Regions from separate parts of the Cetobacterium sp. NK01 genome, predicted to be linked through region 1. Evidence: riboswitches for the same ligand, from Rfam matches in the RefSeq annotation. Region 1 holds a riboswitch; the other holds the start of a gene.
What was found. A riboswitch is a leader RNA that binds a small molecule or an ion and turns the genes downstream of it on or off. The one in region 1 is predicted to bind S-adenosylmethionine.
Positions count from the first base shown of each region.

Region 2: linked by a shared signal. The riboswitch ahead of NON08_RS05290 (methionine ABC transporter ATP-binding protein) and the one ahead of metK (methionine adenosyltransferase) in region 1 are both predicted to bind S-adenosylmethionine.

Region 1 covers NZ_JANIBO010000001.1:647,048-653,671, forward strand. Annotated here, with positions in the region: gene metK (methionine adenosyltransferase) at 1-752, opposite strand, end outside; SAM riboswitch class I at 834-921, opposite strand; gene glyS (glycine--tRNA ligase subunit beta) at 976-3,051, opposite strand; gene glyQ (glycine--tRNA ligase subunit alpha) at 3,077-3,949, opposite strand; gene lspA (signal peptidase II) at 3,961-4,419, opposite strand; gene ileS (isoleucine--tRNA ligase) at 4,439-6,624, opposite strand, start outside.
Region 2 covers NZ_JANIBO010000001.1:1,043,007-1,049,630, reverse strand. Annotated here, with positions in the region: gene NON08_RS05310 (NifB/NifX family molybdenum-iron cluster-binding protein) at 1-341, shown strand, start outside; gene NON08_RS05305 (DUF134 domain-containing protein) at 344-787, shown strand; gene NON08_RS05300 (MetQ/NlpA family ABC transporter substrate-binding protein) at 817-1,587, opposite strand; gene NON08_RS05295 (methionine ABC transporter permease) at 1,590-2,240, opposite strand; gene NON08_RS05290 (methionine ABC transporter ATP-binding protein) at 2,230-3,237, opposite strand; SAM riboswitch class I at 3,314-3,401, opposite strand; gene NON08_RS05285 (alanine racemase) at 3,472-4,521, opposite strand; gene ptsP (phosphoenolpyruvate--protein phosphotransferase) at 4,604-6,346, opposite strand; gene NON08_RS05275 (HPr family phosphocarrier protein) at 6,438-6,624, opposite strand, start outside.

The DNA.
Region 1 (6,624 bases):
CCTCCATAAGTATCTACGATTATTTTTCTTCCAGTTAATCCTGTATCACCATGAGGACCACCAATTACAAATCTTCCTGTTGGATTTATATGATAGTTTTTAACATCTTCAGCATTTAAATTATATGATTCTAAAACCGGCTTTATAACTAACTCTTTAACATCTTGGTGGATTTCTTCTTGAGTTGCATCTGGATTATGTTGAACCGATACAACTACAGTATCTACACCTATTATTTTTCCATTTTCATCATAAGCTAACGTCACTTGTGATTTTGCATCTGGTCTCGCCCACATTAAATCCTTCGATCTTGTTAATCTTGTTAATTTAACGATAATTTCTCTTGCTAAAACTAATGCTAATGGCATTAATTCTGGTGTTTCTTTAACCGCTCCACCAAACATAATACCTTGGTCTCCTGCTCCTCCAATATCAACACCCATAGCTATATCTGGTGATTGTGAATGAATTGCATTTAATACACCACAATCTGCATCAAATCCCATTCCATTTTTATATCCTATTTCATTAATTTTATTTCTAACTATATCTTGTATATCTATATAAGTTGTAGTTGTAATTTCTCCACCAACTACTACTTGTCCTGTTGTACAAAACACTTCACAAGCTACTCTTGCTGATGGATCATTTTTTATACACGCATCTAATACCGCATCTGATATTTGATCTGCTATTTTATCTGGATGTCCTGGTGATACACACTCCGATGTGAAATAAATTAAATTTTTCATTGTTTCCTCCTAAATATTTATCAAAAGAGATAAAAAAAGCCTTTTATCTCTCCAGAAAGATAAAAGGCTTGTATCCTCTATAAGTCATCTTTCTGGAATTAGCACCACACCCTTTCGGTAGGTTGCTGAAACGTCATAGGGCCAGTCCCTCAGTCTCTCTTGATGATTTTGTTTTTTTTGTAATTAAATTATATATTATTTGTATTAATTAGTCAATATTTTTTTATTTTTTCTCTTCAATTAATGTTAGATTGACCATTTTATTAAAGATTGTCGCAATATAATTAAGTTGTGATAATCTATTATTTTTTATAACCTCATCTTTGTCCATTACCATTATAGATTCAAAGTATCTATTGATAATATCTTCAGTTGATAAAAGTACATTTAAGTATCCTATATAATTTTTAGCAACTAACATCTCTTTTGCATCTCTTGCAACTTCTTGAGATTTATCAAATAGTTCTTTCTCTATCTCTTCTTTTAAAAGGTTCGGATCTACCATAACTCCTTCAAATCCTTTAGAGATATTTCCAACTCTTTTCATTAATGAAACTAAGTTATTAAAGCTATCCATTTTTGTAAATTCATCAACTGCTTTTATTCTTAATAAAGTATCAACCAAGTTGTCAAAACTCTTATCTACAACTGCAGATACAATATCCTTTGAATATCCCATTTCTGTAAATACATTTAGTGCTCTTTGCTTAAAGAACTCCATTACTTCATTTAAAACTTCAGCTTTATCTCTTTTTAATACTCCTGCAGCAGCAAGTGTGTCTAAAGCTCTTTCTACTAAAGCCTTTAAAGAAATATTTAAATTTGAATCTAAAACAATATTTACAATACCTAAAGCTGCTCTTCTTAAAGCAAACGGATCTTTAGAACCACTTGGAATTATTCCAACACCAAAACATCCACAAAGAGTATCTATTCTATCAGATATTCCTGCTATAATTCCTTCTACACCTTTTGGTAAAAAATCTCCTTGATATCTTGGATAATAGTGTTCTTCAATTCCTTTTGCTACTAATTCAGACTCTCCTGATTTTAGTGCGTAGTCTGCTCCCATAAATCCTTGAAGTTTTGTAAACTCTTTTTCTCCAATCATATTAGAAACTAAATCAGCTTTTGCTAGTAAAATTGTTCTATCAATCGTTTCTTTTCTAGTTTCCATTCCTGTAGCTTCTATTAAATAATCTGCTATTTTTTGAGATCTTTCAATTTTGTTATATATAGTTCCTAAATCTTTTTGGAATACAACTTGTTTTAATTTCTCAACATTTTCTACTAGAGGCTTCTTTAAATCTTCGTGGTAGAAGAATCTTGCATCAGCAAGTCTCGCAGATAAAACCTTCTCATTTCCTTTTCTAACTTGTTCAGAATCTTCAATACCATTTCTAATTACAACAAATTTAGGTAAAAGTTTTCCTTCTAAATCTAAAATAGGAAAATATCTTTGGTGAACTTGCATAGATATAATTAAAACATCTTGAGGTACTTCTAAGAAATCAGAATTAAATGTTCCAACTATTGGATATGGATATTCAACTAAGTTTGCAACCTCTTTTAATAAATCTTCATCTACTAAAACTTGCTCATTAGAATCCTCGCATTTTTCTTTTATAAGTTTCTTAATTAAGTTCTTTCTCTCTTCAACATCTATAATTACATTATTTTCTTTTATTTTTTCAAAATATTCATCAATAGTAGAAACCTCAAAATTACTTCCAAAGAATCTATGTCCTCTAGATGCTCTTCCACTTTTTATTCCTTCTATTTCAAAATTTACTATTTCTCCATCTACTAAAGCTAAAAACCATTGAATTGGTCTAGCAAACTTTAATTTTTTCATTCCCCACTTCATTGATTTAGGGAAGTTTATCTCTAGTACCAATTCTTTTAAAAGATCAGAAAGTAGAGCTTTTGTACATTCACCTTTTAAAAACTTTCTAACTGCTATATACTCCCCTTTAGGAGTTTCTATGATTTCTAAATCTGTAGCTTCTACGCCTTGAGATTTAGCAAATCCTAATCCTGCTCTTGAAATCTCTCCATTTTCACCAAAAGCAACTTGCTTTGCAGGTCCCATATTTAAGATATCTAAGTTTTCTTGAGTTTCTGCCAATCCCTCTACTAAAACAACCAGTCTTCTTGGTGTTCCAAAAGTTTTTATTTCATCAAATTTTATTCTTTTTTCATTTAACTTACCTTCTAAGTTCTCTTTCATCTCTTTTAGAGTTTGAACAAGGAATCTTGCAGGTAACTCTTCCATTCCTATTTCAAAAAGTAATCTCACTTTCTATTCCTCCTCTTTTTTCCTTTTACTTTTTTTTCAGTAAAGGGTATCCTAGTTCTTTTCTATTTTGTACAAATACTTCTGCACATCTCTTAGCTAGGTTTCTAACTCTTAAAATATAAGCCATTCTCTCTGTTGTAGAGATTGCTCCTCTTGAGTCTAGAACGTTGAATGTGTGAGAACATTTTAAAACATAGTCATATGCTGGCATTACTAAATTTTCATTTAATGCTCTATCAGCTTCTTTTTCATAATCATCAAACCATCTAAAGTGACTCTCTAAGTCTGCTACTTCAAATGAATATTTTGAATTTTCATACTCATACTGATATCTCATATCTCCATATTTAATTCCTGGTGCCCACTCTAAATCATACACATTTTCTTTATTTTGAATATATAATGCCAATCTTTCTAATCCGTATGTTATTTCAACAGGAACAACTTCTAACTCTAATCCTCCAACCTGTTGGAAATATGTAAACTGAGTTACTTCCATTCCATCTAACCATACTTCCCATCCTAATCCCCATGCTCCTAATGTTGGTGACTCCCAATCATCTTCAACAAAACGAATATCATGTTTTAAAGGATCGATTCCTAAAACTTTTAGTGATTCTAAATAAAGTTCTTGAATATTATCTGGTGATGGCTTCATTACAACTTGAAATTGATGGTGTTGATAAACTCTATTTGGATTTTCTCCATATCTACCATCCTTTGGTCTTCTTGATGGCTCAACATATGCTACATTCCATGGTTCTGGTCCTAAAGACATTAAAAATGTATTCGGATTAAATGTTCCAGCTCCTGTTTCTATATCGTATGGATTCCCAATGATACACCCTTTTGAACTCCAATACTGCTGAAGAGCAAATATCATCTCTTGAAATGTCATTTCACTTCCTCCTAATCTTTCTTTTTCCTTTTACTATCTAGCAAGCTATCTATTATTATTAAAATAACTCCTATATTTATCCAAATATCAGCTAAATTAAATACAAATACCCATATACCTCTAAAGTCAATCATATCAATAACAAAACCTCTATAAATTCTGTCTATTATATTTCCGATCGCTCCACCTAAAATAAATGAATACCCTAACCTCTCTATAACTGATAACTTTTTTCTATTTTTAAAAAAATAAAATCCTAATCCAATTATTACTAAAACAGTTAAAATAGAGATTATATCTAATTTACCTTGAAACATTCCAAAAGCAATACCTCTATTTTTTACATATGTAAGATGGAAAAACTCTCCCACAATTGGGAAAGTTTGACCTTCTACTAACCATGTATCGACTTCATATTTGGATATTTGATCTAGAAAAACTAATAAAAATATTATCCCTATATATAACACAGCTCACCTCTTTGAATAATTAATCAGCTAGTGCTGTCGTACATCTTGGACACACTGTTGGATGCTCTGGATTAGTTCCTAACTCTGTCGAGTATTTCCAACATCTTTCACACTTCTCTCCATCTGCATGCTCAACTTTTACAAATAAAGCTTCTTGCTCCTCACCTTTTACAAATGAATCATCTTTTTCATTAGCAATTACTAATTGAGAAACGATAAATACCTCTTCTAAAATCTCTTTATTATCTTCTAAGAATTTTACTAACTCTGCATTATCTGCACTTAAAATAACTTTTGCATCTAAAGAGTTTCCTATTATCTTATTTTCACCTTGTCTTGCTAACTCTAATGTTTTATTAACATCTTTTCTTAACTTTACAATCTCTTCCCACTTTGTATCTAATTCATCATTTAAGTATTGATCATTGTTTACATACCAATCAGTTAATAATACTGACTCAGAATCCTTTAATGATTCTGGTAAAGTTTCCCAAATCTCTTCAGCTGTAAATGATAATATAGGTGCTACCATTTTAGTTAATGTTACTAAAACTTCTGACATTACTGTCTGTGCTGCTCTTCTTTCTTTAGAATCAGCTTTTTCAGCATATAATCTATCTTTGATTATATCTAAATAGAATGCTGACATATCAATTCCTGAGAAATAGTGAATTTCTTGGAATAAATTATAGAACTCATATTTTTCATATGATTCTGTTACTACCCTTTTTAATCTTTCTAACTTATTTAATGCCCACTTATCAATTTCCATTAAGTCCTCATAAGCTACTGCATCTGTTAACGGATTAAAATCTGCTGAGTTTCCTAATATATATCTAGCTGTATTTCTTACTCTTCTGTAAGCTTCTGCCATTTGTTTTAAAATATTATCAGATATTTTTACATCTTCTCTATAATCAACTGATGCACACCATAATCTTAGTATATCTGCTCCATAAACTTTGATTATATCTTGCGGAGCCACAACATTTCCTACAGATTTTGACATTTTCTTACCTTCTCCGTCATTTACAAATCCGTGAGTTAATAACATTTTAAATGGTGCATCTCCTGTTGATCCAACTGATGTCAATAGTGATGTTTGGAACCATCCTCTATGTTGATCTGATCCTTCTAAATATAAGTCAGCCGGTCTGTGTAATCCCTCTCTAGTCTCTAAAACCGATCTATGAGATACTCCTGAGTCAAACCAAACGTCCATTATATTTGTTTCTTTTCTTAATTCTAATCCTTTTAGATTATACTTAACTAATAGATCTTCTCCAATTAATTCCTCAGCCGAATATTTTACCCAAGCTGCTGACCCTTCTTTTTTAACAAGTTCAATAACTCTATCTAAAATTTCTCTTTCGAATATCTCTTTTCCTGTTGCTTCATTATAGAATACAGGAATTGGTACTCCCCATGTTCTTTGTCTTGAGATACACCAGTCAGGTCTTGTCTCTAACATAGAACCTATTCTATTTCTTCCCCACTCTGGAACAAATTTAACATCATCTAAAGCTCTTAATGCCTTTTCTCTTAAATCTGAACCTTCACATCTTATAAACCACTGCTCAGTTGCTCTAAAGATTACTGGAGTTTTTGATCTCCAGTCATGAGGATAAGAGTGCTCAAACTCTTTGTAGCTTAATAAGTGCCCTGTTTCTGTTAAGTGCTCTGCTATAACTTTATTTGCTTTTTTATAGAATAATCCAGCAAATTGTCCAGCTTCCTCTGTTAATACACCTTTATTATTAATTGGAGAAATGATTGGTAATCCGTATCTAACTCCTACAACATAGTCATCTTGACCATGTCCTGGTGCAGTATGTACAACTCCTGTTCCTGCTTCAGCAGTTACATGTGTTCCTAGTACCACTTTTCCTGTTCTATCTAAGAATGGATGTTTATATGTTAAGTTCTCTAAGTCAGCTCCAACAAACTCCTTTACTAGCTCCATCTCTTTTATTCCCATGTCGCTAAATGCCTTATCTGCTAAAACTTTTGCTAAAATTAGATTTCCTTTTTCTGTTTTATATATTCCGTACTCAAACTCTCCATTTAAAGCAATTCCTGTATTTGCAGGTAAAGTCCATGGAGTAGTTGTCCAAATAACTAGATATAATGGTTCTGTCATTCCTAACTTATCCATAATCTCTTTGTTTGCTTCCATTTTTACATAAATAGATGGAGAAACATGAT
Region 2 (6,624 bases), 400 kb from region 1:
AAATTAGTCAACATTTTGGAAGAGCAAAAGGATTTTTTGTTTACGATGGTAATAACAAAGAATATCATGAAAGTAAGGGTCATGGAGCTATCCCTGAACAATTAAAAGATTTAGATGTTCAATTTGTAGCTTGTGGTGGAATTGGTGAAGGAGCTTTAAATAACTTAAAATCTCTTAATATTAAAGTTTTTTCTGGACTAGAAGGATTTTGTGATGATATAGCTGATGGATTCTTTAAACATATCCTAGTTAATGGAGAAGCAGTGTGTAATAGTCATGATCATCACCATGATCACCATCATGGGCATGGGCATTCTTGTAACTGTAAGTGCGGAAAGTAAAGATGGCAAGACCTACTAAAGTTAGAAGTGTTGAGTTTATTCCAAATGAAACAAAATTTATTCCAGAAGGAAGTAAAAATTGTAACATTCATTTTAATAATATAAAAATAGAAGAATTAGAAGCTGTTAGACTTAAAGATTTAGAAAATCTTTCTCAAGAAGAGTGCGCAGAAAAAATGGGAGTTTCTAGACAAACTTTTCAAAATATTTTAAACTCTGCTAGAGTTAAAATAACTGAAGCTTTAATTATGGGTTACGGAATTCAACTAAAAGGAGGAGATTTTAAAACTCCTCATTGTCAGTTTATATGTAATTCTTGTGGACAAACTTTTATTCCAACGCTAAAAAAAGATTTAGATTTTTGTCCTAATTGCAATTCAGAAGATATATTTTGTACAAAAAAGAAAGTCAAATGTAAAAAAGTTTGTAAATTAGATATAAAATAAAAAAGTGAGTTCAAACTCACTTTTTTTTATTAAAAAGCTGGAACTACTCCACCTTTATAAGTATTTTCTATAAAAACTTTTACCTTTTCACTTTGTAAAGCTTTTACTAATTTCTGAATATCCTCTCTTTTCTCGTCACCCTCTCTTACAGCTACTAAATTAGCATATGGTGATTCTTTTCCTTCAATTATTAAAGCTTCTGTTAAAGGATTAAGCCCTGCTTCAATAGCATAATTTCCATTTACTACTGCTAAATCTACATCATTTAATGCTCTTGGAATCTGAGCAGCATCTAATGACTTAAATTTTAAGTTATTCTTATTTTCAACTATATCAAATTCTGTAGCTAGTAAATCATTTGGATTTTTTAATTTTATAATTCCATTATTATGTAAAAGTATTAATGCTCTTCCTCCATTTGTAGGATCGTTTGGAATAGCTACTATTCCACCCTTTTTTAAGTTTTCTATTTTATTAACTTTTTTAGAATAAACTCCTAAGGGTTCTACATGAACATTACCTGCTGATACTAATTTTAAATTTTTTTCTTTAGAGAAAGTTTCTAAATACGGTTTATGTTGGAAAAAATTTGCATCTAATTCTTTTGAATCCAATAATAAATTTGGAGTTACATAATCTGTTAATTCTACTATTTCTAGCTCTACATTTTCATTTTTCAAGTCCTCTTTTACTAATTGTAAAAGTTGTGCATGTGGCACCGGAGAAGCTCCTACTTTTAATTTTGCCCCAAAACTTATAACTGATCCTAATAAACTTAATACTAAAACTAATTTCTTCATAACTACCTCCCATTTTTTTTCAATCTATTTGATATTAAATTTCCAACTAATTGAACTCCTTGAACTAAAACTATAATTACTAAAACAGAATAAATCATTATATCTAATTTAAATCTATTATAACCAAATCTAATAGCTAGATCACCTAAACCACCACCACCAATGGCTCCAGCCATTGCAGATAATCCGATCAAATTAATAATTAACAGTGTAATCCCTTGAATTAAAGACGACAATGATTCAGGAATCATTACTTTAGTTATTATTGTTAAATTATTAGCTCCTAAACTTTCACTTGCTTCTATAACTCCCTTATCCACTTCTAAAATACAGTTTTCAACTATTCTTGCCACAAAGGGGGCTGCTGATATTGATAAAGGTACTATTGCTGCTGTACTTCCTATTGTTGTCCCTATTATAAATCTAGATAGTGGTAATAATAAAATCATTAAAATTATATACGGAAATGATCTTGTCACGTTTATAATTCCATTCAAAATTCTATTTATTCCTCTATTTTCAAATATATTTCCATCTGATGTAATTGCTGCTAAAATTCCACAAGGAAATCCTATTCCTAATGAAACTACAGCAGATAATAAAACCATATATATTGTCTCTATCGTCGCTTGTACTAGCATATTAAATACCATCGTAAATAACCTCCACTCCTACATCTAAGCTTGGAAACCAAGCTATTGCTTCATTTTGTTTATCCATATCTCCTATTAATTCAACCATTAAATGCCCTACCTGCATAGTTGATAAAAGATCAATTGCACCGCCTAAGACATTTATATCTATATTAAACTTTTTTACAGCTTTAGATAATATGGGATCTCCTGCTACTGAGCCTAAAAACATTAATTTTATAACTTTATTTCCAGATTTTTTTATGTAATCAATCTCCTCTTTTTCTTGAGGTGGAACATATGATATTAATTCTTTTGTAATCTCTGTTTTTGGACTTAAGAATATTTCATATGTTTTTCCAGTTTCTACAACTTCACCGTTTGACATAACAGCTACTCTGTCACAAATTTCTCTAATAACTTCCATTTGATGAGTTATTAAGACAACTGTTAATCCCATTTTTTTTTGAATATCTTTAATTAATTTTAATATAGACTTTGTAGTTTTTGGATCTAAAGCGGATGTTGCTTCATCTGATAAGAGAACATCTGGATTATTAGCTAAGGCTCTAGCTATTGCGACTCTTTGTTTTTGTCCTCCAGAGAGTTGAGTCGGATAAAATTCCTCTTTATCTTCAAGTTCTACTAACTTTAAAAGTTCTTTAACTCTTACATCAATTTCTACTTTTGACCAACCATCAATTTCTAAAGGAAATGCTATATTTTCTTTAACTGTCCTAGATTTTAATAAATTAAAATGTTGAAATATCATTCCAATTTTTTTTCTTTTATTTAATAGTTCTTTTTTTGAAAGTTTTGATAAATCTACTCCTTCAATCTCTATTTTTCCTGTTGTCAATGGCTCTAACCCATTAAATAATCTTATTAAAGAGGATTTTCCAGCTCCACTTAATCCAATAATTCCAAATATTTCACTTTTCTCAATCTTTAAAGAAACATCTTTTACAGCATGAAACTCATTATTATAAATTTTATTCACTTTTTCTAAAGTAATCATTTTATCCTCCCGTATAAAAAAAACTCCCATCTTAATCTTTAATTAAGATGAGAGTAAGTAAACAAGACTTCTACTTCTCCCATCTATCTGGAGTTAGCACCACACCTTAATGGTAGGTTGCTGAAACGTCATCGGGCCAGTCCCTCAGTCTCTCTTGATGGTTTGATGTATAATATCTTATTTGAAAAAAAATGTCAATATTTTTTTAAAATAAAATTTTATTTTTGTTTATAGTCATATAAGCTCCCTTTTTATTCTATCATTTATACAAGATAAAAATTCATAATGAGGGACTTTTAAATGTTTTATACTTTCTTCTAAATCATGAAATATCTCTACAAAATCCTCCTCTTTTACTGAATCATCCACTAAAATAAATGAACTATCCATGCTAATATGAACTATTTTAAACTTTTTATTATTGATTATAGACATAATACCTTCGCTTCTTTTTGAAAATCCATCTCCATATCCTAAACGAATCTTTGCAATTTTTTTATATTTTCCTATCTCTATATTCTCTTTTTTTTCATATCCAATATATTTTAAATCTTTTAAACTTTTTACTCCTAAAATTTTTCCTGTTAATTTAAAAGCTCTTTTTATACAAGGATCATAGTAACCTATTTCTTGAAGTCCAAAAAGAATTGTTCCACATCTTATATGAGTACAATTTTTACCTTCTATGGATATCACTCCTGCACTATTTTGTATATGAATGATTTCAAATCTTTCTTTTCCTAACTCCATTAACATTTGAGAAAAACGTTCTTCTATTAAAATCATATCATCATAATCTGCTGCAAATACATGTGTACAAAATCCTTTAAATTTTAAATTTTTTTCTATAACCAATTTTTTTAAACTATCAAAGTCTTCTTCTATAACCCCATTTCTTCCAAATCCAAAATCTAATTTCAAATGTAGTTGTTTTGTTGAAATCCCATTTTTTAAAAGTTCTTTTAATTCTTTTAAACTATTAACAACCATTTGAACATTTTTATTATTTTTTATAAATTCTAACTCATCAATAGTTTCTAAAATAATTATATTTATATCAGCTATTTTTAACTTTAAAATTTTTTCAGCTTCACACTCTCTTGCCACGGCAAAATACCTACACCCAGCATCAGCTAAAAAGTTAACTACATTTTCTATTCCATGACCATAAGCATTAGCTTTTACAACAGCTATTATATCTTTATTTCTAAGTTCTTTTAGATAGTGATAGTTATGTAGAATATTCTCTTTAAAAACTTTTACTTTAAAATCTTTTAACCCCATAACCACTCTCCCTATTATTTTTTTATAATAGTATACCCTAAAAATAAAAAAAGGTGAAACTTTGTTTCACCTTTTAAAGGATTTATCCTAATACTTCTTCATTATATTTATCTATTTCTGCTAATACATCCTCTGTTGTACTCATTGACATTACTCTTTCAACTAAAGCTTCTGCTGAAACTTTGTCTATAGCCATTACATTTTTCTTTACTCTTGCAACTGAAATAGCTGACATTGAGAATGCATCTAATCCCATTCCAAATAATAAAGCTGTTGCTCTAGCTTCTCCTGCAAACTCTCCGCACATTGATATAGAAATTCCACCTTCATGAGCTCCATCTATTGCTGCTTTAATTGCTGCTAAAACCCCAGGGTTGTATGTATCATATAAATGAGATATTCTCTCATTTCCTCTATCTACTGCTAACGTATACTGAGTTAAGTCATTTGTTCCTATTGAGAAGAAGTCAACTTCTTGTGCAAACCACTTAGCTCTAAATGCTGTAGCTGGAGTTTCAATCATAATTCCTAATTGAATATCTTCATCAAACTTTATTCCTTCAGCTCTTAATTCAGCTTTACACTCTTCTAATAGAGCTTTTGATTTTCTACACTCTTCTATTGAAATTACCATAGGTAACATTATTTTAATATATCCAAATGCTGATGCTCTTAAAAGCGCTCTAAACTGTGTTTTTAAGATTTCAGGTCTATCTAGGCATATTCTTAGAGCTCTCCATCCTAAGAACGGATTTTCCTCATGTGGTAGCTCCATATAAGGTAATGATTTGTCTCCACCTATATCCATTGTTCTTATTGTTACTGGATAAGATTTTCCATTTTCATCTTTCATTGACTCAGCAACAATTTTATATGCTTCAAATTGCTCATCTTCTGTTGGAAATCTATCATTTGCCATAAATAAAAATTCTGTTCTATAAAGTCCTATTCCATTAGCTCCATTTCTTAAAACTCCTGCAACATCTTTTGGTGATCCAATATTTGCCCAAGCTCCAACTGTTTTTCCATCTTTTGATGTAGCTGTTTTATCCTTTAACTGTTTTAATAACTCTTTTTCTTCTAAATATTTCTCTCTTTTTTTAGAATATTTTTCAATATCTTCTTCAGTTGGATTAATTATAACATCTCCAGACAATGCATCTACTACAATTGGTGCATCATTTGTTACTAACTCAGTTATATTTCCTGTTCCTACTACTGCTGGAATTTCTAAAGATCTAGCCATTATAGATGAATGAGCTGTTTTTCCTCCAATATCAGTTATAAATGCTACAACATTTTTTAAATCTAATTGAGCTGTATCAGATGGAGTTAAATCTCTTGCTACAACAACTGAATTTGCTGGAAGCGAAGAAAGATCCACAATATCAATTCCTACAATGTTATATAACCATCTTTTTGCTATATCTCTTAAGTCTGCTGCTCTTTCTCTTAAATACTCATCCTCTAAATTTGCTAACATATCACAATATCCGCTGATACCTTGCTCTAAAGCATTTTCTGCTGTTATTTTTTCATCTTCAATTAGTTCGATAACTTCATCAAATAAATCCTCATCCTCTAATAATGTTATATGTCCATCAAATATCGCAGCTTTATCTTCACCTAATTGTCTTGCTGTTTTTTCTCTTATTTTTAATAGCTGCTCTTTTGTTTTGTCTCTACCTTCGATTAATTTTTCTTTTTGAATCTCAACATTTGAGCATTCTCCTTTATCTATAAAAAGTTCTTCTTCTTTATATAAAAATACCTTTCCTACTGCTACCCCTGGAGATGCATCTATACCTTTTACAAATTTTCTCATATCTTATCTCTCCCAAAATTTAATTTTTTTGACAAAAAAAAGGACAGAGTCACCCCCATCCTTCTCACACTTTAAACTATCGTCCTATTCATTAGTCCTTTAGATTTTCAAGTAGGTGAGCTAACTTCTCAACTGCTTCGTTCTCATCTTCTCCTGCAGCATGAACTGTTATTTTTGCACCTTTTTTAATTCCTAAAGAAAGTAATTTTAATAAAGATGTTCCCTTTACTTTTTTTCCTTCTTCATTTTCTAATTCAATTTGAGATGTAAATGTTTTT